3 regions of the Propionispora vibrioides genome follow, and region 3 is predicted to be linked to each of the others. Evidence: riboswitches for the same ligand, from Rfam matches in the RefSeq annotation. Region 3 holds a riboswitch; each other region holds the start of a gene.
The links. Region 3 has a riboswitch for S-adenosylmethionine ahead of BMW43_RS12955 (trans-sulfuration enzyme family protein). Riboswitches for the same ligand answer to the same signal wherever they lie in the genome.
Positions count from the first base shown of each region.

Region 1 (3,280 bases), on a different contig from region 3:
AACCTGATGATTCATCCTTCACTTGATGTTTTGGTAGGTAAAGTGGATAGTAAATACACTCTGGTGGTGCTGGCGGCTAAACGGGCCCGTGAAATTATGGACGGCGAAGACGCTTTAGTTGACAGCAAATCCAACAAACAAGTGACCATTGCTCTGGAAGAAGTCGCAAGTGACAAGATTTCCTATGAGAGAACAAAAACAGGCATAAAATAGGAGGCACTCCATGATTGACGGGAAAAACATAGTAGTGGGAGTGAGCGGAGGTATAGCCGCCTATAAAGCCGTTGAATTGGTAAGCCGTTTGAAAAAGGCCGGTGCCACCGTCTATGTGATCATGACAAAAGCGGCCACTGAGTTTGTGACTCCCTTAACCTTCCGGGAATTGAGCGGCAACCCTGTGGCTGTTGATCTATGGAGTGAAGTCAAGCACTGGAATGTAGAACACATTGCGTTAGCCAGCACGGCTGATTTATTTGTAGTGGCGCCCGCCACGGCGAACATCATCGGCAAGGTAGCCAATGGGATTGCGGATGATATGCTTTCTACCACCATTATGGCTACGCAAGCGCCGGTGATCATGGCACCTGCTATGAACACCAATATGTACAACAATCCTTTGGTTCAGCAAAATATAGCCAAGCTTACGGCTTTGGGCTATTCCTTTATCGAACCGGCCAGCGGCATGCTGGCCTGCGGCGTAGAAGGCCAGGGCAGGCTGCCTGAGCCGGCCTGTATTGTCGATTATATTGTTGATTTTATGAAAAAGCAGCTTGCCAACCCGGCAAATCCGGTTGAAAAAAATGATTTGGTCGGGAGAAAGGTCATCGTTACGGCAGGAGGAACCAGAGAACCCTTAGATCCTGTACGCTATATCGGTAATCGCTCCAGCGGTAAAATGGGATATGCTCTGGCCGAAGCGGCAAAAGCACGGGGCGCGCAAGTGACATTGATATCCGGTCCCACTAAATTGAAGCCGCCTGAGGGTGTAGCCTATGTGCCTGTGGAGACGGCGGCAGAAATGCGTCAGGCTGTTTTGGCTGAGTACCAGGTGGCGGATATTGTTATTAAAGCGGCGGCTGTAGCTGATTATAAACCTCAGCAGGTGGCGCTGCAAAAGATAAAAAAAGCCGGCGATACGCTTACTTTAGTCCTGGAAAAAAATCCTGATATTTTATTGGAACTGGGACAACGTAAAAACCAGCAGATTCTGATCGGTTTTGCTGCTGAGACGGAGTCGCTGCTAGAGCATGCCGGCGACAAACTTATGAGAAAGAATCTGGATATGATTGTTGCCAACGATGTTACCCAGGCCGGCGCAGGCTTTAATGCAGACACGAATATCGTGAAGCTTTTGTACCGGGACGGACGGATTGAGGAAATCGCTCAAATGACGAAACGGGAGTTGGCCGATGTCATTTTCGATAAAATTCAGCAAATAGTAAAAAAATAGTTGCTTTTTCTATTTTTCTATTTTAAAATTATTTTGTTGAAAATACATATGATTTACTCATCAAGAGCAGGTTGAGGGACTGGCCCGATGAAACTGCGGCAACCGTTAGCTAGACTAAAAAGGTGCCAAATCCTGTGTTTTACACAAGATGGGAGTGACGTAGCTACTCTCCCGTTTTGGAGAGTTTTTTTATTGGTTTGTTATAAGGAGGTATTAGCATGGGAAAGCGTGTATTGTTTACGTCAGAGTCGGTAACGGAAGGACATCCGGATAAGATTGCCGATCAGATTTCCGACAGTATTCTGGATGCGATTATTGCCCAGGACCCGACGGCGAGAGTTGCCTGTGAAACGCTGGTTACTACCGGGCAGGTCCATGTGGCCGGTGAAATTACAACCAAATGTTATGTGGAGATTCCTAAGATTGTCCGCGAAGCAATTAAAGATATTGGTTATACCCGTGCCAAATTTGGGTTTGACGGAGATACCTGCGGTGTATCCATATCCATCGACGAACAGTCGCCGGACATAGCTTTAGGTGTAGATAAGGCGCTGGAGGCAAAGAAAGGTGAAATGGACAATATTGATGCCATTGGTGCCGGCGATCAGGGCATGATGTTTGGTTATGCAACCAACGAAACGGAAGAATATATGCCTCTTCCGATTTCCTTAGCTCATAAACTGGCCAAAAGGTTAACCGACATCCGTAAGAGCGGGGAAGTCGATTATCTGCGTCCTGATGGGAAAACCCAGGTTACTGTGGAATATGAAGATGGTAAGCCGGTGCGGGTGGACACTATCGTTATTTCTACACAACATGGCCCGGAAGTGGATGGCGCCACGATTGAACGGGATGTTTTGGAAAAGGTTATTAGACCAATCGTTCCCGATCATCTGCTGGATGGGGAAACAAAATATTATATCAATCCGACAGGCCGTTTCGTGGTAGGCGGACCCCAGGGTGACGCCGGTTTAACCGGACGGAAGATCATCGTTGATACTTACGGCGGGATGGCCCGTCATGGCGGCGGCGCTTTTTCCGGTAAGGACCCCACGAAGGTAGACCGTTCCGCGGCGTATGCAGCCCGCTATGTAGCCAAAAATGTGGTGGCAGCCGGTTTGGCCGATAAGTGCGAAATTCAATTGGCTTATGCTATTGGTATTGCCCATCCGGTCTCTATTATGGTGGAAACCTTCGGCACGGCTAAGATCGATGAGACTGTTATTGTCAAATTGATTGAAAAACACTTTGACCTTCGTCCGGCAGGAATTATTAATACCCTGGATTTACGCCGGCCAATTTATCGCCAAACGGCGGCTTACGGTCATTTTGGCCGTACCGATGTTGACTTACCCTGGGAACGGACGGATAAGGCAGCAGTTTTACGCCAGGCTGCTCAGATAACTCAGTAGGTCGGCAACTGTCTGTAAGAATCAGAGTATCACCACGATAGAAAATATGCCTGCTTTAAAATCTCGGAGAGGACTTGGTAAAGTCCTCTCTTTGTATGAAAGGGATACTGATGAATCGCATAGCTCAAGTGTGTGTTAATTTACCTGCCCGCAATATAGATAAAGTTTTTTCCTATGCGATTCCGGAAACGTTGCATTTTCTTGATATCGGCTGGCGGGTGGTAGTGCCTTTCGGGAGCAGAACCTATGAAGGCTTTATTGTCGCTCTGTCAGAGGAAACCTCGTCTGAATATGAAGTAAAACCGATTATTGATGTATTGGACAGCCAAGCTTGGTTTAGTGACAGCATGCTGCAAACAGCCAAGTGGATCAGCGAGCATTATCTTTGTACCTTAGCCGAGGCTATGCGTCTTTTCAT
Region 1 is NZ_FODY01000001.1:147,013-150,292, reverse strand. It holds gene rpoZ (DNA-directed RNA polymerase subunit omega) at 7-213, shown strand; gene coaBC (bifunctional phosphopantothenoylcysteine decarboxylase/phosphopantothenate--cysteine ligase CoaBC) at 224-1,450, shown strand; SAM riboswitch class I at 1,505-1,605, shown strand; gene metK (methionine adenosyltransferase) at 1,669-2,862, shown strand; gene priA (primosomal protein N') at 2,973-3,280, shown strand, end outside.
Region 1: linked by a shared signal. The riboswitch ahead of metK (methionine adenosyltransferase) and the one ahead of BMW43_RS12955 (trans-sulfuration enzyme family protein) in region 3 are both predicted to bind S-adenosylmethionine.

Region 2 (3,280 bases), on a different contig from region 3:
CGGACTGCCCCTGCATTCTTAATTCAGAAGCCTTTTGAATAGCCTCCGTCAGTTTGCCGGTTTCCCAGCCCACATACCACTCACGAAAATCAGCGTCCAGTGAAATACCCTGCCGTTCCAATGCCAGCAATACCCGCTCTATTCCTAAGGCAAAGCCGGTGGATGGGCAGTCAACACCGAAGGAAGACACCATATTATCGTAGCGTCCGCCACCGCATAGCGGAAATCCCAGTCCGGGCGTATAGCCTTCAAATACCATGCCGGTATAGTATTCAAAATCCCGGATGATCCCTAAATCAAAATTGACATACTGCTCCACACCGTACCCTTTCAGCAGGCAGTAAATATCGGACAGGTTGTCTAGAGCGGCCCGGCTGACCGGATTCTTAACCATCGCGTAGGCTTGGTCCAGCAATTCTTCTTTGCCGTACAACAGCGGAATCTGCCGCAGCAAAGCCTGAACGTCAGAGCTTAGTCCGCTGGCCGTCAGAATTTCTCCCAGGCCGACCACATTACGATTTACCATACATTGCTTGACCTTTTGGCGCTGTTCGGCGGTCAGGCGGCTTTCTTCCATGATTCCGTTGATAAATTCCACCTGGCCAATATTAACCTGAAAGGTTTGCAAACCGGGATCCTTCATTGCCTGTACAGCCAAAGCAATAATTTCTGCGTCGGCCGCCGGTCCCGGAACGCCCAGCAGTTCTACTCCGGCCTGATAGAATTCACATTGCCGTCCGGCCTGCGCCTGCTCATAGCGAAATACATTGGTTAAATAGAATAAGCGGAGCGGCAAACTGTTTTCTTTAAGCCGGGTAGATGCCACCCTGGCAATGGGAGTAGTCATATCCGGGCGTAGCGCCAGAATGTGATTCTTTTTATCAAAAAACTTGAACATATTCTGCGTCATCTGCTCGTCACTGCCGGCAGACAAAGTTTCCAGATATTCAAAAGTGGGTGTGACCACCTCATCATAGCCCCACTTGGCAAATAATCCGGCCAGCGAACCTTCCACAATCCGTTTATATTTTGCTTCCCGCGGCAAAAAATCTCTGGTGCCGTAAGGAATTTGCGGTACAAATTCATTTGTCTTCATTAAATGGTTACACTCCGTTTCAACATAAATTCAATAAAAACTTACTCTTTTCCCTTTTCGTCAAGCCGCGAAAGAACAATGCCATATCCGTCGGCGCCGTAATTCAGGCAGCGTTTCACGCGGCTGATGGTTGCCGTACTGGCGCCTGTTCTTGCCACAATATCATCATAGGTCGACCCCAACTGCAACATCCGGGCAACCTCCAAGCGCTGCGCTAGAGACTTAAGTTCCCCAATGGTGGAAACATCTTCAAAAAACTGATAACACTCCTCTTCATCCTGCAACAGTAAAATAGCCTGAAACAGTTGATCAATCAACGGATCCTTTAGTTTAGGATTCACCGGCATGGCTAGTGTCACTCCTTATTTTTCCATACTGTATATCAATATATTATATATTCGTGCAGCTAAATAGATTTCCTTCTTTATTCCTTTTTTTCTTTACTCTGTGAAAACTTTATTAAAATGTCCGTTTAAGAAAGATATTATCCAAACAATCTTCTTGACACATACAAAAAACCATGATAGGATTTAAAAAATGAATGATATTATTTATCATCTAGAGTTGGCTGAGGGACTGGCCCAATGAAGCCGCGGCAACCATCCGGAAGGAACGGTGCCAATTCCTACAGGATTTTATCCTGGCAGATGAGAGAAGCCCAAGAGTATGTGCTGGTCTCTTCGCTGCGAAGAGATCTTTTTATTTGCGCGAAAGGAAGGAGCCCCATTGATTAGTTTAAACGGGATTGAAAAAGTATACCACAGTCAGTCCGGCCAAATTCATGCTTTACGAGGCATTAACCTGGAAGTCAAGGCTGGTGAAATTTTCGGAGTAATCGGTAAAAGCGGCGCCGGCAAAAGTACGCTGATCCGCTGCATCAACCGTCTAGAGCAGCCTACGGCCGGAACAGTGATCGTCGACGGTCAGGACATCACAAAGCTAACGGAAAACGAACTCAGGGAATCACGAAAAAAAATCGGCATGATTTTTCAGCATTTTAATTTACTCTCCTCCCGCACGGTTTTTGACAACATCGCTTTCCCCCTTGAATTGGCCGGCTACGCCAAACAGGATATTGAGGATACGGTAGTCCGTCTCTTAAAATTGGTCGGGTTATCGGACAAACGCGATCAATACCCTTCACAGTTAAGCGGCGGTCAAAAACAACGGGTAGGTATCGCCCGGGCTTTGGCCAACCGCCCCAAGGTATTACTTTGCGACGAGGCCACTTCGGCCCTTGACCCGCAAACTACCAAGTCCATTTTGGAATTATTAAAGGACATTAACCGGGAGCTTAAATTAACCATCGTCCTCATAACCCACGAAATGCATGTTATCAAAGAAATCTGCGACCAGGTGGCAGTTATGGAAAATGGTTTGATTATCGAGCAAGGACCTATTTTGGATATCTTTACCCAGCCCCAGGCAGCCATTACCCAGGAATTTATCGGCACCATCATGAATCACGATTTGCCGGATCATTTTAAAGATATGCCCCTTTCGCGGACACCGCTTCCCGACAGTAAACTGTTGCTGCGTCTTTCGTTTATTGGCGATGCTGCCGGCGAGCCAATCATTGCCGGGATGATCCGGCGCTTTGATATCGATGTAAGCATTCTTTACGGAAATATGGATCATATCAGAAATGTCTCCTTCGGTACATTAATTGTTGAATTATCAGGCAACCAGGATGCTATCCATAGGGCGCTTGAATATACCAAGGCACACGAAGTGGGAAGCGAGGTGATCGGCTATGTCCCAAGACATGCTTATGCTGCTGTTTGAAGCCCTGCTTGACACAACCTATATGGTTGCTGTTTCCACATTGATTTCCACCCTGCTCGGTATACCGCTTGGTGTTATCCTGGTTGTTACCGATAAGCGAGGCATCCTGGAAAGTCTGTACATCAACCGTGTTTTAGGCAGTATTGTAAACGCAGCCCGTTCTACTCCCTTTATCATTTTAATGGTGGCCATCATTCCCTTAACCCGCTTATTAACAGGCACCTCTATCGGCACCAATGCAGCTATCGTTCCATTAAGTCTGGCGGCCATTCCCTTTGTCGGCCGGGTTGTGGAGTCGGCTCTGAAAGAGGTTGATTACGGGGTGGTTGAAGCCGCGCAGGCCATGGGAGCCTCTCCATTTGAAATCATCCGCAAAGTATTGATACCGGAATCGCTTCC
Region 2 is NZ_FODY01000006.1:84,133-87,412, forward strand. It holds gene hisZ (ATP phosphoribosyltransferase regulatory subunit) at 1-1,096, opposite strand, end outside; gene BMW43_RS07045 (YerC/YecD family TrpR-related protein) at 1,138-1,443, opposite strand; SAM riboswitch class I at 1,648-1,750, shown strand; gene BMW43_RS07050 (methionine ABC transporter ATP-binding protein) at 1,823-2,881, shown strand; gene BMW43_RS07055 (methionine ABC transporter permease) at 2,850-3,280, shown strand, end outside.
Region 2: linked by a shared signal. The riboswitch ahead of BMW43_RS07050 (methionine ABC transporter ATP-binding protein) and the one ahead of BMW43_RS12955 (trans-sulfuration enzyme family protein) in region 3 are both predicted to bind S-adenosylmethionine.

Region 3 (3,280 bases):
TCTTTTAAAGTATGGTTTGATCATATACTATTTTTACAGGATCGTCAATTATAAAAATGTTTGGAGCAACAAGTTGCGCACCCATAGTCTGGCGGTGCCAGCAAGGAGTTTTTCTTGACAAAATCTCTTCAGACTTTATAATGGTAAGTAAAAAGAATGCGTTTGCTGATCAGAGCTACTGAAGGCTGCGATAATCCTAGTGGGATTGTCCTGGCCTTTTTTTATTTTTACATTCATAGCGGATTAAGGGAGTGGTATGGGTGAGAGCATTGGTAAAACGGGAAACCGGCTATGGCCATTTACAGGTAGTGGATAAACAGGAACCGGAGCCCGGTCCGGGGCAGGTAAAAATCAAGGTGGCGTACGCCGCCATCTGTGGCACTGATTTACATACTTATGAGGGGAAATACAAAGTAGCCGTGCCGGTAGCGCTGGGACACGAATTTTCCGGGGAAATCAGCGCTCTCGGCGCAGGAGTTGCCGGTTTTCAGGTGGGTGACCGGGTGACGGCGGAAACAACAGCAGCAGCCTGTGGTGAATGCCGGTATTGCCAAACAAAACAGTATAACCTGTGCAGCCGGCGCCAGGGGATTGGTACCCAGGTAGACGGCGCGTTTGCCGAATATCTGGTGATCCGGGCGGCAAGCGTTCATAAGCTGCCGGAGAAGGTTAGCTTTTTGGCTGCATCGATGACTGAGGCGGTGGCCTGCGCCCATCATATTGCCACCAAAGCCGGCGTGCAGCCGGGTGATGTGGCGGTGGTGCTGGGGCCAGGCCCGATCGGCCTGCTGACGGCGCAAATGGCCCGCCGGTTTGGCGCTCAGGTGATTATCGCCGGTTTGCCGCAGGATAAGGTCAGGTTGGAAAAAGCGCGGGAGGTAGGAATAACGCAGGCCGTGGATATTGAGCAGCAGGATCTGCGGCAGCTTGTGGCCGGCGCGACGGCAGGCTATGGCGCGGATATCGTGTTTGAGTGCACCGGGGCGCCGCCTTCGGTGGCTACGGGACTGGAGCTTTTGCGCAAGCAGGGAACTTACGTGCAGGCCGGAGTTTTTCCCACAGCTGAGCTGCCGGCCGACTTTGACAAGATCATTCAAAAGGAACTGAGGATTATTGGCAGCCGCAGCCAGAATCCGTTTGACTGGGAACCATCCCTTCAATTGATTAATGAAGGAGCCATAAAAACGCAGGAACTGGTTTCCCATCAATTTACGCTCGCTGAATGGGATAAGGCTTATGCGGTGATCAAACAGGGACAAGCCATAAAAGTGGTGCTGGTACCCGGGCGGGAAATGGAGGCATAACCTCTTGACAGTGATTTGCTTCTGAGGTAGAATGAAAAACAATATACATCTACATAACTTTAAATTCTCTTATTTAGAGTGGTCGAGGGACTGGCCCGATGACACCCGGCAACCGGCAGCAATGCAGTGGTGCTAACTCCAGCAGGAATGATTTCCTGGAAGATGAGGGAAGGGTATTTTATAACAGTAAAACCCCTTTCTGCGGAGAGGGGTTTTTATTATGCCGGAAGGGATAATAAAAACAGGTCTGTTTAGCCGGAAAAAACGTAATCCGGCCGCCAGCATACTGTATAATTCTACCGGTTGCCCAACAGGGCAAACAAACAGCCCGGGCACCGGGGGCTCGGCCCTGAAACCAGTCTTAGTTACGATTTTAGTTAAATGGGGGATATTATGAAACTGAGTACAAAAATAGTTCATTGCGGCGTAGGGTCCGACCCGCGCACCGGTGCGATCAGCACACCAATTTATCAAAATGCCACCTTTCGGCATCCGGCGTTAGGGGAAAGCACCGGCTATGATTATTCCCGTTCCCAGAATCCAACCAGGGAAGCGGTTGAGAAGGCTATTACAGATCTGGAAGGCGGTGCTGCCGGCTATGTCTTTGCATCAGGCATGGCCGCTGTGACGGCGGTATTATTGTTATATAAACCGGGCAGTCATTTTATCGTTACCGAAGATTGTTATGGCGGTACCTATCGCGTGTTGGACCAGATTTTCGCCAATCTGGGTTTTACGGTGAGCTTCATTGACAGCAGCAACCTGACAGAAGTCCAGGAGTCAATTCAGAAAAATACGGCGGCCATTTTAATTGAAACACCGACCAATCCGCTGATGAAAATTGCCGATATCAAAGCGATTGCCTGTATGGCGGCGCAGCGTGATATTCATACGATTGTGGATAATACTTTCTTATCCCCCTATTTCCAACAGCCCTTACTTTTAGGCGCGGACCTTGTCATCCACAGTGGGACAAAATATTTGTCAGGCCACAATGATACCGTTTGTGGTGCCGTCGTTGCCCGCACTGCGGAGCTGGGGGAACGGATACGGTTCATCCAGAACTCGACCGGCAGCATTCTGGGACCGCAGGATAGCTGGCTGCTGCTGCGGGGCATTAAAACGCTGGCTTTGCGTATGGAAAAACACAGTGCCAATGCGCTTACCATTGCTAAATGGCTGCAAACCCAGCCACAGGTCAAACAAGTCTATTATCCTGGCCTGGAAGACCATCCGGGCAAAGCCATTCAGGATGCCCAGGCTTCTGGCTATGGTGGCATGCTTTCTTTTGATGTGGCCTGTCCTTCGCTGGTTCCACAGGTGCTGTCCCGGGTCCGGCTGATTCAGTTCGCCGAAAGTCTGGGCGGCGTGGAATCTTTGATTACCTTCCCGGCTGTTCAGACACACGCCGATGTGCCGCCCGAGGTTCGGGACCGGCTGGGGGTTTCCGATTGTCTTTTGCGGTTTTCCGTAGGGATTGAGGACGTGGAAGATCTAATTGAGGATTTGCAGCAGGCGTTGCATAATGAAGGATAATGGCCGGAAGAAATGGAGCACTAGGTAACCGCTGATTAAATGAACCTGTCGGGCTGGCGAGAGATTTTTTCGACTGGCAAGGAAGTAAAACCGCAGGAATAGCGGCCCCTATTGCAAGGTTTTGCTGCCGCAGCCAGGCGGAAAAAGATCCGTCAGGACGCGCAGGGTGAATTAATCAGTGGTTACCTAATGGCAAAAAAATCTTGACATTGCCTGTCATTGGTACTATCATGTAAGTAACAAGTTGGTTTGGATGGTAGGCTGATCAGAAAAACTGAAGGCCAAAGGAGATGCTTGCTGCAGCTTCTTTGGCCTTTTTTGTTTATGTGGCGTTTCCTGACCATACCAACAGCAGTTTATACGCCGGATCAAACTGAAAATTTGGTATAGGTCGTATTTGTTCGTGCATAACTATAACCTGGGCTTGATACATTATCATG
Region 3 is NZ_FODY01000016.1:20,635-23,914, reverse strand. It holds gene BMW43_RS12960 (zinc-binding dehydrogenase) at 261-1,304, shown strand; SAM riboswitch class I at 1,371-1,473, shown strand; gene BMW43_RS12955 (trans-sulfuration enzyme family protein) at 1,698-2,840, shown strand.